Regions from separate parts of the Streptomyces sp. NPDC048295 genome, predicted to be linked through region 2. Evidence: riboswitches for the same ligand, from Rfam matches in the RefSeq annotation. Region 2 holds a riboswitch; the other holds the start of a gene.
The links. A riboswitch is a leader RNA that binds a small molecule or an ion and turns the genes downstream of it on or off. The one in region 2 is predicted to bind cobalamin.
Positions count from the first base shown of each region.

Region 1: it holds a riboswitch for cobalamin, as region 2 does, so the genes downstream of both, cobN (cobaltochelatase subunit CobN) here and AB0D53_RS13410 (prenyltransferase/squalene oxidase repeat-containing protein) in region 2, are expected to answer to the same signal.

Region 1 covers NZ_JBEZLL010000016.1:52,076-59,753, reverse strand. Annotated here, with positions in the region: gene AB0D53_RS23445 (hypothetical protein) at 316-552, opposite strand; gene cobN (cobaltochelatase subunit CobN) at 825-4,421, opposite strand; adenosylcobalamin (AdoCbl) riboswitch at 4,509-4,589, opposite strand; gene cobG (precorrin-3B synthase) at 4,690-6,009, shown strand; gene AB0D53_RS23430 (precorrin-8X methylmutase) at 6,072-6,698, shown strand; gene AB0D53_RS23425 (precorrin-2 C(20)-methyltransferase) at 6,701-7,678, shown strand, end outside.
Region 2 covers NZ_JBEZLL010000007.1:255,560-263,237, forward strand. Annotated here, with positions in the region: gene AB0D53_RS13385 (MarR family transcriptional regulator) at 1,105-1,569, opposite strand; gene AB0D53_RS13390 (ferredoxin) at 1,750-1,983, opposite strand; gene AB0D53_RS13395 (aldehyde dehydrogenase) at 1,983-3,443, opposite strand; gene AB0D53_RS13400 (MBL fold metallo-hydrolase) at 3,738-4,778, shown strand; gene AB0D53_RS13405 (DinB family protein) at 4,829-5,389, opposite strand; cobalamin riboswitch at 5,503-5,638, shown strand; gene AB0D53_RS13410 (prenyltransferase/squalene oxidase repeat-containing protein) at 5,748-7,022, shown strand; gene AB0D53_RS13415 (SCO2322 family protein) at 7,019-7,678, shown strand, end outside.

The sequences.
Region 1 (7,678 bases), on a different contig from region 2:
TGTCGTACGTCGATGTGTTCGCGTGGTGACGGTGTCGCACGTCGGTGTGTTGGCACGTCCCGGCGGGCCGGCCGCAGACAGGACGCCGAAGGAATCGTTCATCAGCGTTCGGAAGCCCAGGGCCACCGTCGTCGCGGCCGCTGCCGTGGCGGGAATCGCCATGGCGGCCGTACCGGTCCACGCGAGCGTGTGCGAGCCGGGCGGCGGTGCCCGGTCGGACAGCTGCGAGCTGCACCGGGGCTGACCAGTGGCCCGGCTCGACGGTGTCCGGGCCACATCCGGCCGTGTCGCGCACGGTCGGCCACGGAAGAACTGTCAGTGCGGCCTCCAGACGTACTTGCCGCCGCCCACCCACCGCACCACGTCGGGGTCGTCGAGGTCGTGGACCTTGATTCCTGCGGCCGAGGCAGCGCTGAGTACATCCATCATCGATGTCGCGGCGCTGACAACCTCCCCGTCGATCTCCACCAGACGGAAGGGCGGATCACCGGGCTGCACTCCCAGCACGGTGATCCTGGGCATCGAGATATGAGGACTGCCACTTTCGGTCATGCGTAGATCGCTTCCACGTCACCGGCGACACTATGCCCGGCGGCGGTGTCCTCGGCGCCATGTCACTCGTACACACGCTTTCCCGAGCAGCGGCGGGCAACAGCCGAGTGCGGCGATCACCGCCATCCGGGGCACAGGGACGCGGGCGCCGGTACGAGGAGCAGCCTGACGGCGGACCGGGCCCCGGCCGGTGCTGCGGGCGGGGCCCGGTCGTATGCCTCTGTCGGGGCCCGGTCGTATGCCGCTGTCGGCCGGCCGGGCCCCGAGGGGGGTCAGTCCTCGCCCTCCAGGTTGCCCTCCGTCTCCAGGTATGCCTGGCGCAGCGCTTCGAGGACCGCCGGGTCCGGCTTGGCCCACATGCCACGGGACTCCGCCTCCAGGAGGCGCTCCGCGATGCCGTGCAGGGCCCAGGGGTTGGCCTGCTGGAGGAACTCACGGTTGACCGGGTCCAGGACGTACGTCTCGGTGAGCTTGTCGTACATCCAGTCGGCGACCACGCCCGTCGTCGCGTCGTAGCCGAAGAGGTAGTCGACGGTGGCGGCCAGCTCGAAGGCGCCCTTGTAGCCGTGCCGCCGCATCGCCTCGATCCACTTGGGGTTCACGACCCGGGCACGGAAGACCCGTGAGGTCTCCTCCACCAGGGTGCGGGTGCGGACCGTCTCGGGGCGGGTGGAGTCGCCGATGTACGCCTCCGGGGCGGTGCCGCGCAGGGCGCGGACGGTGGCCACCATGCCGCCGTGGTACTGGAAGTAGTCGTCCGAGTCGGCGATGTCGTGTTCACGGGTGTCGGTGTTCTTGGCCGCGACCGCGATCCGCTTGTACGCCGTCTCCATTTCCTCGCGGGCCGGGCGGCCGTCGAGTTCACGTCCGTAGGCGTAGCCGCCCCACACCGTGTAGACCTCGGCGAGGTCCGCGTCGGTGCGCCAGTCCCGCGAGTCGATGAGCTGGAGCAGACCGGCGCCGTACGTACCGGGGCGGGAGCCGAAGATGCGCGTGGTGGCGCGGCGTTCGTCGCCGTGGGCGGCCAGGTCGGCCTGGGTGTGGGCGCGTACGTGGTTCTGCTCGGCGGGCTCGTCCAGGGAGGCGACGAGGCGGACCGCGTCGTCGAGCAGGCCGATGGTGTGCGGGAAGGCGTCGCGGAAGAAACCGCTGATGCGCAGGGTGACGTCGATGCGCGGGCGGCCGAGCTCGGCCGGCGGGATCGCCTCCAGGCCGGTGACGCGGCGCGAGGCGTCGTCCCAGACCGGGCGGACGCCGAGCAGCGCGAAGGCTTCGGCGACGTCGTCACCGGCGGTGCGCATCGCGCTGGTGCCCCACAGGGACAGGCCGACCGAGGTCGGCCAGTCGCCGTTGTCGGTGCGGTAGCGCTCCAGGAGCGAGTCGGCCAGGGCCTGGCCCGTCTCCCAGGCGAGACGTGAGGGTACGGCCTTGGGGTCGACGGAGTAGAAGTTGCGGCCGGTCGGCAGGACGTTGACCAGGCCGCGGAGCGGGGAGCCGGAGGGTCCGGCGGGGACGAATCCGCCGTCCAGCGCGTGCAGGGTGTGGTCGAGTTCGTCGGTCGTGGCGGCCAGCCTCGGCACCACCTCGCGGGCCGCGAAGTCCAGGATGTCGGCGACCGCCCGCGGGTGGCCGGCGGCCACCTCGGCGACGGCGTCCGGGGACCAGCCCGCGTCCTCCATCGCCTGGACCAGGGCGCGGGCCCGCTCCTCGGTCTCGTCGGCGGTGACGCGGGTCGCGGCGGACTCGTCGAGCCCCAGGGCCTCGCGCAGGCCCGGCAGGGAGGCCGTGCCGCCCCAGATCTGGCGGGCGCGCAGGATCGCGAGGACGAGGTTGACCCGGTCGGCACCTGCCGGGGCGCCGCCCAGGACGTGCAGGCCGTCGCGGATCTGGGCGTCCTTGATCTCACAGAGCCAACCGTCGAGGTGCATGATGAACTCGTCGAAGCCCTCGTCCTCCGGACGGTCCTCGAGTCCCAGGTCGTGATCGAGCTTGGCGGCCTGGATCAGGGTCCAGATCTGGGCGCGGATCGCCGGGAGCTTCGCCGGGTCCATCGCCGCGATCTGGGCGTGCTCGTCCAGGAGTTGTTCGAGGCGGGCGATGTCCCCGTAGCTTTCGGCACGTGCCATCGGCGGCACCAGGTGGTCCACGAGGGTGGCGTGGACGCGCCGCTTGGCCTGTGTCCCCTCGCCCGGGTCGTTGACCAGGAACGGGTAGACCAGCGGGAGGTCGCCGAGGGCCGCGTCGGGGCCGCAGGATGCGGAGAGGCCGGCGTTCTTGCCGGGCAGCCACTCCAGGTTGCCGTGCTTGCCGAGGTGGATCATCGCGTCGGCGCCGAAGCCGTTGTCGTCGGCCCGGGCCGCGATCCAGCGGTAGGCGGCCAGGTAGTGGTGCGAGGGCGGCAGATCGGGGTCGTGATAGATCGCGATCGGGTTCTCGCCGAAGCCGCGCGGCGGCTGGATGAGGATGAGCAGATTGCCGTGGCGCAGGGCAGCGAGCACGATGTCGCCGTCCGGGTTGCCCGACCGGTCCACGAACATCTCGCCCGGGGCGGGGCCCCAGTGCCGCTCGACGGCTTCGCGGAGCTCGGCCGGGAGGGTCGCGTACCAGCGCCGGTAGTCGGCGGCCGGGATGCGGACCGGGTTGCGGGCCAGCTGCTCCTCGGTGAGCCACTCCTGGTCGTGGCCGCCCGCCTCGATCAGCGCGCGGATCAGCTCGTCGCCGTCGCCCGACGCGAGGCCGGGGACTTCCCGCGTACCGAAGTCGTATCCCTCGGCGCGGAGTCGGCGCAGCAGGGCGACGGCGCTGGCCGGGGTGTCGAGGCCGACCGCGTTGCCGATCCGGGAGTGCTTGGTCGGGTACGCGGACAGGACGAGCGCGATCCGCTTCTCGGCGGCCGGGATGTGGCGCAGCCGGGCGTGACGCACGGCGATCCCGGCGACACGGGCGGCGCGCTCGGTGTCGGCGACGTACGCGGGCAGGCCGTCCTCGTCGATCTCCTTGAACGAGAACGGCACGGTGATCAGGCGGCCGTCGAACTCGGGGACCGCGATCTGGCTGGCGGCGTCCAGCGGGGAGACGCCCTCGTCGTTGTCCTCCCAGTCGGTGCGTGAACCGGTGAGGCAGAGGGCCTGGAGGATGGGTACGTCGAGGCCGCTGAGGACGCCCGCGTCCCAGGATTCGTCGTCGCCGCCGGCCGAGGCCTCGGCGGGCCGGGTGCCGCCCGCGGCGAGGACCGTGGTCACGATCGCGTCGGCGGCGCGCAGCTCTTCGATGAGTTCGGCCTCGGGGGTGCGCAGCGAGGCGACGTACAGCGGCAGCGCGCGGGCGCCCGCGTCCTCGACGGCGCGGCAGAGCGCCTCGACGAACGCGGTGTTGCCGCTCATGTGGTGGGCGCGGTAGTAGAGCACGGCGACGACCGGGCCGTCGGTGCGCCGGGGGGTGCGCTCCAGCGGGCCCCAGGAGGGTGCCGGGGCGGGCGGTGCGAAGCCGTGGCCGGTGAGCAGCACGGTGTCGGAGAGGAAGCGGGCGAGCTGGTCCAGGTTGGCGGGACCGCCGTGGGCCAGATAGGCGTGGGCCTCCGCGGCGATGCCGATGGGAACGGTCGAGGCGGCCATCAGCTGGGCGTCGGGGGCCTGTTCGCCGGTGAGGACGACGACGGGGCGTCCGGTGGCGAGCACTTGGTCGAGACCGTCCTGCCAGGCGCGTACGCCGCCGAGGAGGCGTACGACGACCAGGTCGACGCCGTCGAGCAGCTGGGACAGGTCCTGGAGCGGGAGCCGGGAGGGGTTGGCGTAGCGGTAGGGGACCGGGCCGTCCGAGGCGCGGGCACTGAGCAGGTCGGTGTCGGACGTCGACAGGAGCAGGATCATGCGGCGTCGGGCCTTCCTCGGGGTGTCCACGCCCCGGGCGGTGTCGGAATGAGGCTCCCCTGCTCGAACGGGTTCGAGTGTTCGGGGAAGGGAGTTCCTGACTTGCCAGGCCGTGGCCGGGCTCACAGTGGCGGGACCGTGCCGGAATCGCACCGGACTTCCTCCCCTGTCGCCGTCTGTGGCGACGACGTGCCGGATGGCTCGTCAGTAGGCATAGTAAGGGCCGGTCAACCGATGGAGGACATACGGATCCGGTCGGATGGTCGGTATGCTCGCCGCCATGCCCCGACCTGCCACTTCGCCTTCACCGCCGGGAGACGCGTCTGCCCGGGACCGCGGTGACGCCTGCCCCGGCACGCTTCGGCTGCACCGGGCGGACGACGGCTCGCTGGCCCGTGTCCGGGTTCCCGGCGGTCTGCTGACGGCGGTGCAGGCAAAGGCCCTGGGGGCGCTGTCGGAGAGTCTGGGCGATGGTGAGTTGCATCTCACTTCGCGCGGCAATGTCCAGTTGCGCGGGCTGGGTCCGGACTGCGGAGCCGAACTGGCCGACCGGCTGGGCGAGGCCGGGCTGTTGCCCTCCGCTCGCCACGAGCGGATACGCAACATCGTGGCGTCACCGCTCTCGGGGCTCGACGGCCTGGGCGCGCGGGACGTCGGCCCCTGGCTGTCCGAGCTGGACGTGCTGCTGTGCGCGGGCGGGAGGACGGCGGGGCTGTCGGGCAGGTTCTTGTTCGTGCTAGACGACGGCCGTGGCGATGTGGACGCGCTGGGCGGCGATGTGACGCTGCTGGCGCAGGACGACGGAACGGCGCTGCTGCGGATCGGCACGGCCCCGGCCACCGCACGGATACCCGGCGCACGGGCGCCGCGGGCCGCCCTCCTGGCGGCCGAGACCTTCCTGGAGCAGGCGTCGGGCACCGGCGCCTGGCGTGTACCGGATCTGCCCGGCGGCGCCCGGTCCCTCCTCGAAGAGGTCGTACGACGGTTGCGGGAGGCGGGGCCCGGCACCGTCTCCACCGAGGACCGTGCCTGTCCGCCGGACTCGGACGGCCCCGCCCCCGGAGTCGTGACGGGCCCGCAGGACTCGGCCGCGCTGTCGGTCGGCATCCCCCTGGGGCGCATCGCCCCGGCGCAGTGGCGGTCGCTGACGGAGACGGCCCACCACCGGGGCGTCGGTGAGTTGCGGCTGACGCCGTGGCGCGGGGTCGTCGTACCCGGGGTGGAGCGGCGGCAGGCCGCCCGGTCGCTGGACGAGCTGGGGGCCACCGGTCTCGTCGTCGGCCCCGGCTCCCCCTGGACCGGGGTGGGTGCCTGTATCGGCCGGCCCGGCTGTGCGAAGTCGCTGGCCGATGTGCGGGCCCAGGCGACGGCCTCGGTGGGGGGCGCGGGGCTGCTGCCGGTGTACTGGTCCGGCTGCGAACGCCGCTGCGGGCATCCCCGCGGCGAGTGGGTCGACGTCGTGGCCACCCCGGACGGACACCGGATCTCCCTCGTGCGGGGCGAGGAGCGGGGCGCGCCCGTGAGCGTCCCCGACAGCCCCGGCACTCTCGCCGCGGCGGTGGCCGCTGCCCGCCGCGCGCGCGGCTGACCCCCGTACTCCCACTCCCCTGTACCCGACGTCGCACGCCCGAGGAAGAGAGCGAAAGCACTGTGCACCAGTACGAGAAGGACGGACCGGCGATCTATCGCCAGTCCTTCGCCACGATCCGCGCGGAGGCGGATCTCGCAGGCCTGCCCGCCGATGTGAGCCAGGTCGCGGTCCGCATGATCCACGCCTGCGGGATGGTCGACCTCGTCCGTGATCTCGCTTTCACCCCGGACGCGGTCGCCCGCGCCCGCGCCGCGCTGCGGGCCGGCGCACCCATCCTGTGCGATGTGGCCATGGTCGCCAGCGGTGTCACCCGCAAGCGGCTGCCCGCGGACAACGAGGTGGTGTGCACCCTGTCCGACCCGGCGGTGCCCGGGCTCGCGAAGGAGTTGGGCACCACTCGCAGCGCAGCCGCCCTGGAGCTGTGGCGCGACCGGTTGGAAGGCGCGGTCGTCGCCGTCGGGAACGCACCGACCGCGCTGTTCCGGCTGCTGGAGATGATCGAGGAGGGCGCGCCGCGCCCCGCCGCGGTCATCGGTGTGCCGGTCGGCTTCATCGGTGCAGCCGAGTCCAAGGACGCCCTGGCCGCGCACCCCTCCGGGCTGGAGCATCTGATCGTCCGAGGCCGTCGCGGCGGCAGCGCCATCGCGGCCGCCGCCCTCAACGCGATCGCCAGCGAGGAAGAGTAGACGTGAGCGAGCAGAAGACGGGCCGGCTGTACGGGGTCGGGCTCGGCCCCGGCGATCCGGCTCTGATGACCGTACGCGCGGTGGAGATCATCGCCGAGGCCGATGTCGTGGCGTACCACAGCGCCCGGCACGGACGGTCCATCGCCCGGTCCATCGCGGCGAAGCACATCCGTGCCGACCATGTCGAGGAGCAGCTGGTCTACCCCGTCACGACGGAGACCACGGACCACCCCGGCGGGTACCGGGGGGCGATGGAGGAGTTCTACGCCGAGGCGGCGGCCCGTCTGGCGGTACATCTGGACGCCGGTCGCACGGTCGCGGTGTTGGCCGAGGGCGACCCGCTCTTCTACGGCTCGTACATGCACATGCACAAGCGGCTCGCCGACCGCTATCCGACCGAAGTGATCCCGGGCGTCACCTCGGTGAGCGCGGCGGCCGCGCGGCTCGGGACCCCGCTCGTCGAGGGCGAGGAGGTGCTGACCATCCTGCCCGGCACCCTGCCCGAGGAGGAGCTGACCGCCCGTCTCGCCGCCACCGACGCCGCCGTGGTCATGAAGCTGGGACGTACGTTTCCCGCCGTGCGCCGCGCCTTCGAGGCGTCCGGGCTGCTGCCCGAGGCGCGTTACGTGGAGCGCGCCACGATGGCCGGGGAGCGCGTGGGCGAGCTGACCGGGGTGGACGCCGATTCGGTGCCGTACTTCGCGGTCGCGGTCCTGCCCAGCAGGGTGGGGGCGGCGCGTCCCGAACGCGCCCCGGAGGGCGGCGAGGTGGCCGTGGTCGGCACCGGACCGGCCGGGCCGCTGTGGCTGACCCCCGAGACGCGTGGGGCGCTGGCCGCCGCCGACGACCTGGTCGGCTACACCACCTATCTGGACCGGGTGCCGGTCCGGCCGGGGCAGGTGCGCCACGGCTCGGACAACAAGGTGGAGTCGGAGCGTGCCGAGTTCGCCCTCGACCTGGCCCGGCGCGGGCGGCGGGTG
Region 2 (7,678 bases):
ACATGACGAATGAGGGCATGCCGAATTAACCCGCATCTCCCGCATTCCGCAGGGATGTGGATCTTGGTCAACAATCTGTTGAGACGGTACGCCCGGAAACAGCACGGAAACAGGGACGAGAAAGTGACACCGGGAGCCATTGCGCGACCACTTGCAGTCACATTCCCAGCTCAGAAGCACAGCGGATCGACACCCGACAGGCACCGCGAATCCCTCCACCAAGAAAATCTTGGTCAGAGGTTGAACATTCCGTACCTGTCATTTGACCGAACGAGGGGCTGCATCAAGGCATTTCGCGCCTTTCGCGCGAACTGCGAGCACTCGCCGCCCACGACCATTGCGACGCATTCGCCTGTACCACACACGTATAAATTCCGACAAGAAACATCTGGATAATTTCAGGCACATGGGAGCCATCCCGGCACACCCCACCGGGGGACGGCGTACGCTGCGCCCCGCCGAACTCGCCCCGGTCGTCCCGCCGGTGCTCGAACCGATCCGCGGCCGGCTGCCCCGCACGGAGCGGCGGCCGGGGCACGCACCTCGGTTCCGCACCCGGCCGGAACCTCGGCGCGGAGCTCGGCCGGCGACCGGAGGGCGTGCTCGCGGTCCTGCTTCAGCGTGCCTGGTCCACGCCGTCGACGGTGACCAGGCACGGCCCCTTGCCGTCCTGGAAGCGCCCGTTGACGTCGGCGAACCCGTTGTCACCGAGCACTGCGGCGACCGTTTCAGGCTTCAGGCGTTGACCGCACCTCTTGTTCACGCCCTGGGCCGACGCCCTGGTCACCGGAGGGCCGGACTCGCTCCACCCCCTCCGCCACACCCGGTCGGGAGCAGTGACATCGAGGCCGGCCCGGCCCAGGCAGCGCCTGCGACACATCTCCGCCCCCTGCCGCCCCGGCGCTCCGCCGCCCCCGCGCATGGCACCAAGGCATCAACAGCAGGGCCGCGCAATCGGGTTGACCCGCGATGCCGCGATCGCGGGTGGGCCCCGCTCCTAACGGCGGCCCGGCCGTGGCGGCCCCGGCCACCCGGCAGCCGGACCTGGCTGCCGGGTGTTCACCGGGTCCGTAACCGGCCGGGCCGGCCACGGAGCCCCGGCCCCTAACCGGGCAGGTTGCCGTCGCCGCCCAGGTTGGCGACCATGCGGCGCAACACGTTGACCGTCGTCACGAAGTCGACCGCGTCGATGCCTTCGTGCACTTGCGCCTGCACCTTCGAGACCCGCTCCTTGGCCCGGACCCGCCCGGCCTCTCCCGCCTCGGTCAACGTCATGGCCCCGGCGCTCTCCGTGACCCATCGACGGGCGACGAGGTCGTCGAAGACCCCGTCGAAGCCGAGGCCGAGCTCGTCGTACTTCTCCAGCCGCGCGGTCAGTGCCGGGCGGGTCCACTTCCCCGGATCCCTGGCCACGTGGTTCAGCGTCCACCAGTGCGGCTGTGTGAGGTCCTCCGTCGCCAACTCGGCACGGATGGCCCCGACCACCAACCGACACGTCTCACCGGTCCAGGCCCCAATGGGCTGGCCGGCCAACTCCTCGTGCGTGTACTCCCTGATCGCGCCGCTCATGCCATTCCTTCCAAAAAATCATCAGGACGTGGCGACCGTAGGACCTCAAGTCTGGTTGAGGTCAAGGGAGTAGCCGGGCCGGCGCATGCCGCCGGGACCGCCCGGCCCGCCGCCCAGGGCCTTTCGTCCGGATCACGCCGGGCTCGCTCGCGGGGACCGGCCCGGTCCGGACGAAGCGCCCTAGTCCTCCGGCGGGAAGACGACCTCCCCCGAGCCGGTCAGCGTGATCGTGATCGCCTCGACCGGGCAGCCCTCGGCCGCCGTGAGGACCTGCTCGTCGGCGTCGGTCTCCGGGACCACCGGGCGCGACTGCCGGGCGGAGTCCAGGGCGAAGCGGCCCGGTGCGTGGTTCAGGCACATCCCGGAGCCGATGCAGATCCCCCGGTCGACCTCCACGGCCCAGCGGTCCCCCATCACGCCCCCTCGTATCCGGCCGGCAGGTGGATCATCTTGTGCTCGAAGTACTCGCCGTACCCCTCGGGGCCGAACTCCCGCCCCAGACCTGAGTTCTTGTACCCGCCGAACGGGCCGAGCATGTCGAGACTGAAGGTGTTCACGCTGTACGTACCGGTCCTGACCCGGCGGGCGATGTCGATGCCGCGTTCGGTGTCGGCGGTCCAGACGCTGCCGCTGAGGCCGTAGTCGGAGTCGTTGGCGATCCGTACGGCCTCGTCCTCGTCGCCGTACGGCAGCAGGCAGATGACGGGGCCGAAGATCTCCTCGCGGGCGATGCGCATGGAGTTGTCGACGTCACCGAAGAGGGTCGGCTCGACGTACCAGCCCCGCTCCTGGGAAGCCGGACGGCCGCCGCCGGTGAGGATCTTGGCGCCTTCGTCCTGCCCGATCCGGATGTAGTCGAGCGAACGCCGCTGCTGGCGCTGCGCGACCAGCGGGCCGAGTTCGGTGGCGGGGTCGAGCGGGTCGCCGACCTTCAGCGCACCGGCCGCCGCGGCGAACGCCTCGGCCGTCTCGTCGTAACGGGAGCGCGGGACGAGGATGCGGGTCTGGGCCACGCACGCCTGGCCGTTGATCATCCAGGCGAAGGGGACGATGCCCGCCACGGCGGCGTCCAGATCGGCGTCCGGCAGGATGACCGCGGCGGACTTGCCGCCCAGCTCCAGGGTGACCCGGGTGAGGTTGCGCGAGGCGACCTCCATCACCCGGCGCCCGGCGGCCACGGAGCCGGTGAACGACACCTTGTCGACGCCGGGGTGCCCGACCAGGTACTCGCTGACCTCCCGGTCGGCCGGAAGGATCGACAGCACCCCCTCCGGCAGCCCGGCCTCGGCGGCGATCTCGGCCAGGATGTAGGCGTCCAGCGGGGACTCGGGCGAGACCTTGAGCACGGCGGAGCAGCCGGCCAGCAGGGCGGGCGCGAGCTTGGCGGCGGCGGTGAACTGCGGAACGTTCCACGGCACCACGGCCGCGACCACCCCGACCGGCTCCCGGCGCACCAGCAGCGGCCCGAGCGCCCCGGCCCGCCGCTCCTCGTACGGGAAGTCGCGGGCGACGGTGATCGCCGCGTCCCACACCATCATCGCGGCGAGCGCCTGCACCATGACGCTCGACGTGTACGGGGTGCCGTTCTCCGAGCTGATGACCCGGGCGATCTCCTCGTACCGCACGGCGAAGCCGTCCTTGATCCTGGTCACCACCGCGATCCGCTCGTCCAGGCCCATCCGCGCCCAGGGCCCCGCGTCGAACGCCCGCCGCCCGGCCTCGACGGCCCGGTCCACATCCGCCTCACTCGCGTGCGGCACCCGGCCGATGACCTCTTCGGTGTGCGGCGAGACGACCTCGATGGTGTCCCGGCCCAGCGGATCGACCAACTCCCCGCCGATGAACAGTTTTCCGTGTTCGACAAGCTCGGTCATGACTGCTGCCTCCCGCGGCCCGGCGCGTTGCCCGGCTCAGTATCCGACCCGGCATCTGACTCCGTGTCAGAACTGATACCAGTTCCAGTTCCAGGAGTCCACGTCCGCGACACCGTTCGACATGCACGCGGACGGCTTCGGCGTCGCGCGGGACACCGCCGCCCCACGAAAGGCCGAGCCCATGGCCCGGACCAGATGGTCGACCAGGGCTACTACTGGAACAAGTTCTCGTTACAGTGGGGGCGACGCACCGGAGCCGCAATTCCGCACGTTGTCTGGAGAGATGGGGACCTCATGACGCAGGTGACCGACCACGGCGGGGGCGTGCACAGCATCAAGGTGCCCATCCCGGACAATCCGCTCGGCCATACCCTCGTGCACGTCCTGGACACCGACCGGGGGCCGGTCCTGATCGACACCGGGTGGGACGACCCCGAGGCGTGGGACACGCTCGGCGCCGGGCTCGCCGCCGTCGGTACGGGGGTGGCGGACATCCACGGGGTGGTCATCACCCACCACCACCCCGACCACCACGGGCTCTCCGGGCAGGTGCGCGATGCCTCCGGGGCCTGGATCGCCATGCACGCGGCGGACACCGCGATCGTGCGGCGTACCCGGGAGTCCCGGCCCGGTACCTGGCTGGCGTACCTCGCGGCCAAGCTCACCGCGGTCGGCGCGCCCGAGGAGCACCTCGCGCCGTTGCGGGCCGCCGCGGCCGGCGGAGGGCGGGCGCGGGCGCTGCCGGGGCTGCGGGCCGCGCTGCCGGACCGGGAGATCGTCCCCGGTGAGCTGCTCGATCTGGCGGGGCGCAGGCTGCGGGCGATCTGGACGCCGGGGCACACGCCGGGGCATGTGTGCCTGCATCTGGAGGAGGAGCATCCGGGGAACCTGCCGGGCCGTGGGCGGCTCTTCTCGGGTGACCATCTGCTGCCGGGGATCAGTCCGCACATCGGGCTGTACGAGGACCCGGACGACGCGACGGTCGGCGATCCCCTCGGTGACTACCTGGACTCGCTGGAGCGGATCGGCAGGCTCGGGGCCGCCGAGGTGCTGCCCGCCCATCAGTACGCCTTCACCGATGCGGCGGGACGCGTGCAGGAGCTCATCGGCCATCACGAGGAGCGGCTGACCGGGCTGCTGGGTCTGCTGGCACAGCCGCTGACGCCGTGGGAGCTGGCCGAGCGGATGGAGTGGAACCGGCCCTGGGAGCAGATCCCGCACGGCTCCAGGAACATCGCCGTCTCGGAGGCGGAGGCGCATCTGCGGCGGCTGGTGAAGCTCGGGCGCGCGGAGGCGGTGCCGGGCAGCGAGCCGGTGAGGTACACGGCGGTGTGAGTGCGGGGCGGGCCGCCCCGCCCCGCACCCTTCAGCTCACCGGCCGGGCCTCACTGGCCCACCCGTCCGTCGATGCACTCGCGCAGCAGGTCGGCCTGCCCGCAGTGCCGGGCGTACTCCTCGATCCTGTGCACCAGCAGCGACCGGACGGAGACGCTGTCCTTCCCCAGCCGCTCGCCCAGGTCCGCGTGGCCGGCCAGTGCGGCGTCGGTCGCGGCCTGCTCACGCTCCAGATCGGCGTAGGCGGCGTCGACCACGGCCTGATCGGCGACGGCTCCGTCGAAGTCCGCGTCACGTCTGCCGTACAGCTTGGGCAGCGGCTCACCGTCGGTGATCCAGTTGCGCCAGTCCCGTTCCACCTCGGCGAGGTGGCGCAGGAGGCCGAGCAGCGACAGCGTCGACGGCGGGACCGAGCGCCGGGCCAGCTGCTCCGCGTCCAGGCCCTCGCACTTCATCCTCAGGGTCAGCCGGTAGTCGCGCAGGTACTCCTGGAGCGTCGGGAGCTCGCCGTCCGGACCGGCACCTTCCGAGTTGCGGGGGTCGTCGTCCGGGTCCGCCCACATGTCGGGGTAGACGGTCGCCTGGGTCCAGCGTGCGGGTTGATCACTCATGCGGGACATGGTCGTCCGTTCGGGGCCGAACTCGCCAGTGGGTTTCCGGCGTTGCCCGCCAGTGGGTTTCCGCACCGTCGGTGGGCCGAAGCCGCCCCGGGCCCGGCCGGGCCCGCCCGGTAGAGTGTGCGGGTCGTCATCATGCCCGTTCAGGGGGAAGCCGGTGCGAATCCGGCACTGACCACGCAGCCGTGAGCCGTCGTCGCAGACGGTGAGTCGGAATGCCCTGTCCGCGGTCGTGACCGGCTCGGACCACCGGACCCACCGGAGGTCGGCACCGTCGAGGTATACGGAGCCGGAGCCTGGTGCCTGAGCGTGCCTGTGCCCGGTTCACCCCGCAGGAGAGGCCCCGCCCGCCATGACCGTACGCCGCAGCGCAGCAACGCTCGCCGCCACCGCCGCCGTGCTCTGCTCGGCCGCAGCGCCGGTCGCGGTCGCAGCGCCGTCCCCCTCGCCCTCGCCGTCCGCCGCACTGCCCGCCGGGCTGTACGGCACGAAGGACCCCACCTACGACGGGGTGTGGCGGCAGTCGATGTCGTTCCTCGCCCAGCGGCTGGAAGGGGTCACCCCGGCCGCGAAGTCGGTGGACTGGCTGGTCTCCCAGCAGTGCGCCGACGGCTCCTACGCCGCGTTCCGGCCCGATGTCTCCGCGCCGTGCGACGCGAAGACGGTGCGGGACACCAATGCCACCGCGGCCGCCGCCCAGGCGCTGGTCGAGGTCGGCGGGCACCGGGAGACCGTGAACAACTCGGTGCGCTGGCTGAAGTCCGTGCAGAACGAGGACGGCGGCTGGGGCTACACCGCCGGCACGCCCAGCGACGCCAACTCCACCTCCCTGGTGATCGGCGCCCTCGCCCGGCAGGGGCAGCGGCTCGCCGACATCACCACCCCCGGTGGGAAGACCCCCTACGACCCGCTGCTCGCGCTCGCGATCCCGTGCGGCGGCAAGGACGGCGGCGCCTTCGCGTACCAGCCCGACAAGAAGGGGAAGCTCGCCGCGAACGCGGACGCCACCGCGGCCGCCGTGCTCGGCACGATGGGCAAGGCGATGGCCGTCGGGAACAACGCCGCGGGCAAGGCGCCCAGCTGCCACCCGGGCTCCGGCCTCACGCCCGAGCAGGCCGCCCAGAACGGTGCCCACTACCTCGTCGGCGCCCTCGCCGGCAGCAACCACCTGGACCTGGCGCCGATGCCCGGTGCCACCGACACCACCCCGCAGCCCGACTTCGGCAACACCGCCGACGCGGTCGTCGCCCTGTCCGCCTCCGGCCACCAGGACAAGGCGGCCGGGGCCATCGGCTGGCTGAAGAAGAACTCCGCGGACTGGGCCGCCGGGAGCGGCCCCGCCGCCTACGCCCAGCTGATCCTGGCCGCCCACTCGACCGGCGACGACGCCCGGGACTTCGGCGGCGTCGACCTGGTCGCCCGGCTGAACGCGGCCGGCCCCGAGCCCGCCGCCGTCGTGACGCCCGACCCGTCCGCCGACACCGGGTACGAGGCCACCGAGAAGGACCAGGTCCACAGCGGCGACGACGTGATCGGCGGCGTGTGGTGGTACATCGGCATCGGCCTCGTCCTCGCCGCGATCGCGTTCTTCCTGATCAGCGGCCGCCGCAAGAACAGGCAGCCGTGAGGCGCGCGGGACGGGCCACCGCGCTGCTGGTGGTCCTGGGCGCCGTCCTGGCCGTGCTCGGCGCCGGACCGGCCCAGGCGGCCGGCTACCGGTACTGGTCGTACTGGGAGAGCTCCGGCTCCGGCTGGACGTACGCCACCCAGGGCCCGTCCCTGGTCCGGCCGGACGACGGGGCGGTGCAGGGTTTCCGGTTCTCGGTGAGCGAGGACTCCCAGGACTCGGCGAAGCCGCGCCGCGCCCCCGACTTCACGAAGATATGCGCGGACACCCCGGCCGAGGACGGCACCAAGCGGATCGCGCTCGTCATCGACCCGGGCACGGCCGCGGACGCCCCGGCCGGTGAGACACCGCCCACGCCGCGCACCGCGTGCGCGCGGGTGGACCCCGACGCGAGCGCCGCGGAGGCGCTCGCCTCGGTGGCGAAGCCGCTGCGGTACAGCAGCGACGCGATGCTCTGCGCGATCACCGGCTACCCGGCCTCCGGCTGCGGCGAGCAGGTCTCCGGCGACGGGCAGGGCACGCCCGCCACATCCCCGTCCGCCTCCGCCCCGTCCGCACCGGCCGGGTCCGCCGCCTCCTCCGGCCCGGGCGGCTCCTCCGGCCCGTCCGCCGGGGTGCTCGTCGGGGTCGGCGCCGTCCTCGTTCTCGGCGTCGCC